Bradyrhizobium diazoefficiens: one gene and its partner. The protein of the gene in region 1 interacts with the protein of each later gene in a pairwise test. Links are inferred from orthologs where the notes say so. Each region holds a gene or a part of one and is shown in the gene's direction. Other genes may lie near its edges. The genes, in order: mtgA and JJB99_RS10500.

Region 1 (3,112 bases):
TCGCGCACGCGCTGCTTGGCGCCGTCGATGCCGAGCTGGGTGACGAAGGTGGTCTTGCCGAGCGCGGCATCGGCGCCGGCCGGCTTGCCGAGCGCGGCCGCATCGCCCTCAACGTCGAGCAGATCGTCGGCGATCTGGAAGGCTTCGCCGAGTGCGCGGCCGTAATCGTCGAGCGCCTGATATTCTTTCTGCGAGGCCTGGCCGAGGATCGCGCCGGCGATGCAGCCATAGCGCAGCAGCGCACCCGTCTTCATTTGCTGAATACGTGCGACATCGATCGGTTCATTGCCGCCAAAACGGCCTTCGCCGGCGAGATCCAGGATCTGGCCGCCGACCATGCCGCCGATGCCGGCGCAGCGCGCCAGCGCGCGCGTCAGCAGCAGCCGCACATTGGCGTCGCGGTGGATCTCGTCGCGGGTGATGATGTCGAAGGCAAGCGTCAACAGCCCGTCGCCGGCGAGGATCGCGGTCGCGTCATCGGTCTTCTTGTGCAGGGTCGGGCGGCCGCGGCGCAGGTCGGAATTGTCCATCGCCGGCAGGTCGTCGTGGATCAGCGAATAGCAGTGGATGCATTCGAGCGCGGCACCGGCGAGCAGCGCGGCCTCGCGCGGAACACCGAACACGGCGGCGCTCTCGACCACCAGGAACGGCCGCAGGCGCTTGCCGCCGTTCAGGCTCGAATAGCGCATTGCGTCCATCAGTCGCTTGGGCCGGGCGATCTCGTCGTGCAGGATATCGTCCGACAGCAGGCGCCCGAGCAGGGCTTCGGTATCGTCAGCGGTCTTGTCCAGGCGTTTGGCGAAATCGGACGGGGACGTGCCGGTCATCAAGGAGGGCTCCAGAACCAAAATTCGGCGGACAATCCTTTATGAGCCCGCCCCAGTCAATCGTTTGGAAGGCTCAAAAAGTGCTGGAAAAGGCCCGAATTATCACAGACTTAATGGCTGAGCCCATGGCCGCGTTTCATTTTGCGCCGGAAAGGTTGATTTGCGCATCGTCAAACCCCTTCTCCTGGTGCTCGTGGTCGCGCTGCTCGCGCCTTATGTGATCGCGCCGTTCTATCGCACTGGTCATCCGGTTTCGACGCTGATGGCGTGGCGCAGCTTGCGCGGCGCGCCGATGCAGCGGGAGTGGATCGATCTGGCGAACATGTCGCCTTATCTGCCGCGCGCAGTGGTGGCGGCCGAGGACGCCCATTTCTGCAGGCATCACGGCATCGACTGGGGCGCGCTGCGCGAGGCCATCGACGACGCCAGGGAGGACGGCACCGCGTTCCGGGGCGCCTCCACCATCACCCAGCAGGTCGCGAAAAACCTGTTCCTCTGGCAGGGGCGGGATTTTGTCCGTAAGGCGCTGGAATTCCCGCTGGCGCTGTGGATCGACTTCGTGCTGCCCAAGGCGCGGATCCTGGAGATTTACCTCAACATCGCCGAGCTGGGCCCGCAGGGCCAGTTCGGGGTGGAGGCGGCCAGCGCCTATGCCTTCGGCAAGTCGGCCAAGGACCTCACGCCCCGGGAAGCCGCTCTTCTGGCCTCGATCCTGCCCAACCCGGTCAAACGCAGCGCCCGGACCCCCGGGCCAGGTGTCCGGCGGCTGGCGGCGACCTATATGGCGCGGGGGCAGGCGAGCTCGCTTGCGACCTGCTGGCGTGAAAATCGCTGATTTCGGGCTCATTCCGGGCATATTTTCCGGCCCAAGAGCCTAGCTTTACGGCCAGCCTTCCTCTATAAGCGCGGCCTTGATCGGCATTCAGCTCGCCTCGTATTGCGGGTGCTGAGCCGTCCCGTCGCGGACGATGCCCTGATGACACCAATCCCTAGAGGATATTGAAATGGCCGTTCCGAGAAGAAAAACCTCGCCGTCGCGCCGTGGCATGCGCCGCTCGGCAGACGCCATCAAGAAGCCGACCTATGTGGAAGACAAGGACTCCGGCGAGCTCCGTCGTCCGCACCATCTCGACCTCAAGACCGGCATGTACAAGGGCCGTCAGGTCCTGAAGAAGAAAGAGTCCTGACCTTCAGGACCTTTCTTGGGGCAGGACGATTTGATCTGCCTGATTTCGGCCAATCCATGAGATATGACGGTGACGGCGGCGGAGCCAATGCTTCGCCGCTGCATTGTTCTGTCCGGACATCTTGATCGAGAAGGCATCTTGCCGATGGTCGGCTTCCCGCTGCTCCTGATTCCGCTCGCGGTCTACAACATCATCGCTTTCCTGATGCCGAGCGTGTCCTTCTCGGACGTGCTGTTCAAGGTGCCGATGGTCACGGGCGAGACCTGGCCGGTGACGCTTGCCGATCTCCTGCTTGCGCTCGGCGTGGTGCTGCTGCTGCTCGAGGTGGTCAAAGGCGCGCGGCCCGGCTCGAAATTTCTGATGGATCATCTGCTGTCGCTGATCGTGTTCGGCGCAGCCGCGGCCGAATTCGTGATGTGGCCCAAATTCGGCAACTCCACGTACTTCCTGCTGGTGCTGCTCGCGATGGCGGATTTCCTCGGCGGCATCGCCCAGCGCACGCGTCGCCGTGTCGCCTATGTCACCGAGACGGTGCCGGCGCCACGCAAGGCCAAGCGCCAGGCCGAACCGCCGGTGGACGAGCCCGCGCCGGAGCCCAAGTTCGAGCCGGTGTCCACGCCGCAAGCAGCTCCGGCGGCCCCGCCCGCGTCCTCGGCGCAATCAGTCGCCGAATCCGTATTGATGGACCATCCGGCGCCAAAGCCGGTGCAAGCCACATCCTCGCCGGAAATTCCCTCGCCGCATCTGCAGCCGGGCAACGGCACGCCGTCATCTCCCGACGCGCCGCGCTGATTGAGAGCATCACTTCTGTTACCGCTCCGGCGGTGTGCTCCCTCTCCCGCTTGCGGGGGAGGGTTGGGGTGGGGGTGTCTCCACGGAGGGACTCCCCAAGAGGAGAGAGCCCTCACCCGCCGCGCTCTCAAGCGCGTCGACCTCTCCCGCAAGCGGGAGAGGTGCAGCGAGCGCGAAGCAAGGTTGTCCTTTGGACTGTGTTACGCCACCTGCCGCGTGCGAGCGGTGACGCTGGGAAGCAGGCGCTTGCTGCCATAGGCCGTCTGCGCGTCTTCAGACGACGCGCGGCGGAGCCGGCTCGTCTGG
Region 2 (3,307 bases), 5.3 Mb from region 1 along the record:
TTCCAAGACCGGCGGCGGCTCGCGCCATCTGCCGGAAGTGGCACAAACCGCGCCGAGCTTCCAGCTGCTGACGCGTCGTCCTGTCGTCGCCGGCGAAGCGGAAGTCGCGCATAATCCGCGCGCACGTTCGGCAAAGCTGCGCGCCGCCGAGCGCACCTCGGCGCCCGTGCACGACGACAGCGAGCCATCGTCCTGGCCAAAGCTCTCCGACGTGATGAGGGGCGGCTAGCGCATGCGCATCATCCACCTCCTCGTCATCGGCGCGCTGATCTTCGCTGCGGCCTATGTCTACCGGATCAAGATGGATTCCACGGCACGCACCGAGAAGGTGCTGCGGCTGCATGCGGAGATCCGCGAGCAGCGCGACGCGATCGCAGCGCTCCGTTCCGAATGGGCCAAGCTCGATGCGCCGCTGCGCCTGCAGGGCCTCGCCGAGCGGCATCTGCCGCTCAAGCCCGTCAACGGCACGCAATATGACTCCCTAAAGAACCTGCCGGAGCGTCCGCCGCGGATGTTCAGGCCGGGCGAGCCGGATCCGATCGGGGCCATGCTCAATACCATCGAAGCTGCGAGCGACGCCGATAACGTGACCGGCTCCGTGCCTCACCCCGAGGACCAGCAATGAGCCCGGCGACGCCTGCAAAACCCACTGAACCCTGGCGGCAGCGGCTGATCCGCAGCCTGCTCTATGGGCGCAACGTAGACCGCGCCGCGAAGGCGCGCGCGCGCGTCGGCCTCGGTATGCTCGCTTTTGCCTCGGTCTATCTTCTGATCGGCGGCCGTCTCGTGATGTTCGCGATCGGCGCCGATGCCCATGGCGCGCGCCGGGCCGCGGCGCAGGAGGTGGTCGCGACCGCGCGGCCCGATATCGTCGACCGAAACGGTGCGATCCTCGCCACCGACGTCAAGGCTTCGAGCCTGTTCGGCGAGCCGCGCCGCATCATCGACAAGGACGAGGCGATCGAGCTTTTGACTGCCACCGTGCCGGACCTCGACGAGGCCGAAGTGCGCGAGCGCCTTAGAACGCGCAAGGGCTTCGTCTGGCTCAAGCGCGAGGTCACGGCGAAGCAGCAGCAGGACATCCACAAGCTCGGCATTCCCGGGATCGGCTTCCTGCGCGAGAACAAGCGCGTCTATCCGACCGGCAACGAGGTCGCCCACCTCATCGGTCTCGTCAACATCGATAACCAGGGCATCGCCGGCATGGAGAAGTGGCTCGACAATCAGGGCCTCGCCGATCTGCATCGCGCCGGCTTCGCCACCGACCGGCTGCAAAAACCGATCGAGCTCTCGATCGATCTGCGCGTCGAGCACGCGCTGCGCGACGAGCTTCTGAAGGCCAAGGACAAGTTCCACGCCAAGGCGGCGTCCGGCATCGTCTCCAACGTCAAGACCGGTGAGCTCGTGGCGATGGTCTCGCTGCCGGATTTCGACCCCAACAATCCGAAGGAAGCGCACGATCCCGACCGCATCAACCGCCTGACCACGGGCGTCTACGAGATGGGCTCGACCTTCAAGGCGTTCACGCTGGCGATGGCGCTCGATTCCGGGAAGATCAATCTGAACTCCTCGTGGGATGCGCGCGGCAATCTGCACTACGGCAAGTTCACCATCCACGACAGCCATGCGCTCGGCCGTTTCATCAACACCAAGGAAGTGTTCACCTACTCCTCCAACATCGGTGCCGCGCGGATCGCGCTCAGCCAGGGCGTCGAGGCGCACAAGGCGTTCCTCGCCAAGATGGGGCAGTTGACGCGGCTGCGGACCGAGCTGCCGGAGAGCGCGGCGCCGCTGGTGCCGCGGCGCTGGGGTGAATTGAACACGGTGACCATCGCGTTCGGCCAGGGCATCTCGGTGGCGCCACTGCAGGCGGTGATGGGCATCAACGCGCTGGTGAACGGCGGCTACCTCATTCCGCCGACATTCATGAAGCGCAGTGAGGAGGAAGCGGCGGCGTTGGCCAAGCGCGTCATCAAGACCGAGACCAGCGACAAGATGCGGTTCCTGATGCGGCTCAACGCCGAAATCGGCACCGCCAAGAGCGCCGACGTCAAGGGATACTACGTCGGCGGCAAGACCGGAACGTCCGAGAAGGTCATCAACGGCCGCTATGCCAAGAAGCGGGTGCTGAACTCCTTCACCGCGATCATGCCCTGCGACGATCCGAAATATCAGATCCTGATCATGCTCGACGAGCCGCAGGCGATTCCCGAGACGAAGGGTTTCATCACGTCGGGATGGAACGCGGTGCCGACGGGCGGCAAGGTGATCGAGCGGATCGCCCCGCTTCTGGGCGTCGAGCCGCGGTTCGACCTGCCGCCTGCGGACCGCCTTATTCTTGCAGCATCCAGGACAACCCAGTAATCAACTGGGGTGGCCATCGCCGGTGCTGATTCGGCTTTTCCTGACGATTCGGCTTTCCGGCGCGGCGTGTCGACTGGACCACCATGAAGCTGCGCGAACTCTTAGGTCAGGACGCTCTGGGCAATGACACCGCACTCGAGCCCGCTGTCGCGGCGCTGGATGTCACCGGTGTTGCGCTCGACAGCCGCGCGGTCAAGCCGGGCGATCTTTTCTTTGCTCTGGCCGGCAGCAAGACCGACGGCGCACGTTTCATCGATGCCGCGGTTGCCGCGGGCGCGGTGGCGGTTGTCAGCGATCATGCGCCTGATGGCAGCAAGGTTCCATTCGTCAGGGTGACCAATCCGCGCCGCGCGCTAGCGCTGGCCGCGGCAAAATTTTTCCCCGCACAGCCCGCGACGATTGCCGCGGTGACCGGCACCAGCGGCAAGACCTCGGTCGCAGCATTCACGCGCCAGATCTGGGAGCGGCTGGGGCATGCCTCGGCCAGCATCGGCACCATCGGTCTCGTCTCGCCCAAGCGCACGGTCTATGGCTCGCTGACGACGCCGGATCCGATCGCGCTGCACCGGCAGCTCGATGAGATCGCCCGCGAGGGCGTCACGCACCTCGCCTTCGAGGCCTCGTCGCACGGTCTTGACCAGTATCGCCTCGATGGCGTGCGCATTTCTGCCGGCGGCTTCACCAACCTCTCGCGCGACCACATGGATTATCATCCAACCGTCGCGCATTATCTTGCCGCCAAACTCCGTCTGTTCCGCGAACTGGTTCCGCCGGGCGGCGCGGCCGTGATCTCGGCCGATCACGATTGCTCGGCCGAAGCGATCGAGGCGGCGAAGGCGAGCAACTTGCGCGTGATGGCGGTCGGCCGCAATGGTGACGGGGCAGGCGAGGGCATTCGCCTGGTCGAGGCCGAGGTCGAAGGTTTCTCGCAAAAGCTCGCGCT

The links.
Region 2: the proteins of mtgA (region 1) and JJB99_RS10500 interact in binary tests that used the Escherichia coli proteins (3 or more experiments, as listed by UniProt). The link is inferred for Bradyrhizobium diazoefficiens from one-to-one orthologs.

The regions. Positions count from the first base shown.
Region 1 is NZ_CP067100.1:7,560,861-7,563,972, reverse strand. Bases 28-2,824 are described here. They hold mtgA (monofunctional biosynthetic peptidoglycan transglycosylase), read left to right. Parts: upstream 28-987; coding sequence 988-1,662; downstream 1,663-2,824. Other genes in these bases: JJB99_RS35490 (hypothetical protein), read left to right, coding at 2,159-2,806; rpmF (50S ribosomal protein L32), read left to right, coding at 1,832-2,014; JJB99_RS35505 (polyprenyl synthetase family protein), read right to left, coding at 28-827. Outside these bases: more of JJB99_RS35505, read right to left, coding at 1-27; JJB99_RS35485 (hypothetical protein), read right to left, coding at 3,007-3,112. UniProt on the Escherichia coli protein: Peptidoglycan polymerase that catalyzes glycan chain elongation from lipid-linked precursors. May play a role in peptidoglycan assembly during cell division in collaboration with other cell division proteins.
Region 2 is NZ_CP067100.1:2,216,517-2,219,823, forward strand. Bases 1-2,992 are described here. They hold JJB99_RS10500 (peptidoglycan D,D-transpeptidase FtsI family protein), read left to right. Parts: upstream 1-621; coding sequence 622-2,364; downstream 2,365-2,992. Other genes in these bases: rsmH (16S rRNA (cytosine(1402)-N(4))-methyltransferase RsmH), read left to right, coding at 1-229; ftsL (cell division protein FtsL), read left to right, coding at 233-625; JJB99_RS10505 (UDP-N-acetylmuramoyl-L-alanyl-D-glutamate--2,6-diaminopimelate ligase), read left to right, coding at 2,448-2,992. In the rest of the region: more of JJB99_RS10505, read left to right, coding at 2,993-3,307. UniProt on the Escherichia coli protein: Essential cell division protein that catalyzes cross-linking of the peptidoglycan cell wall at the division septum. Required for localization of FtsN.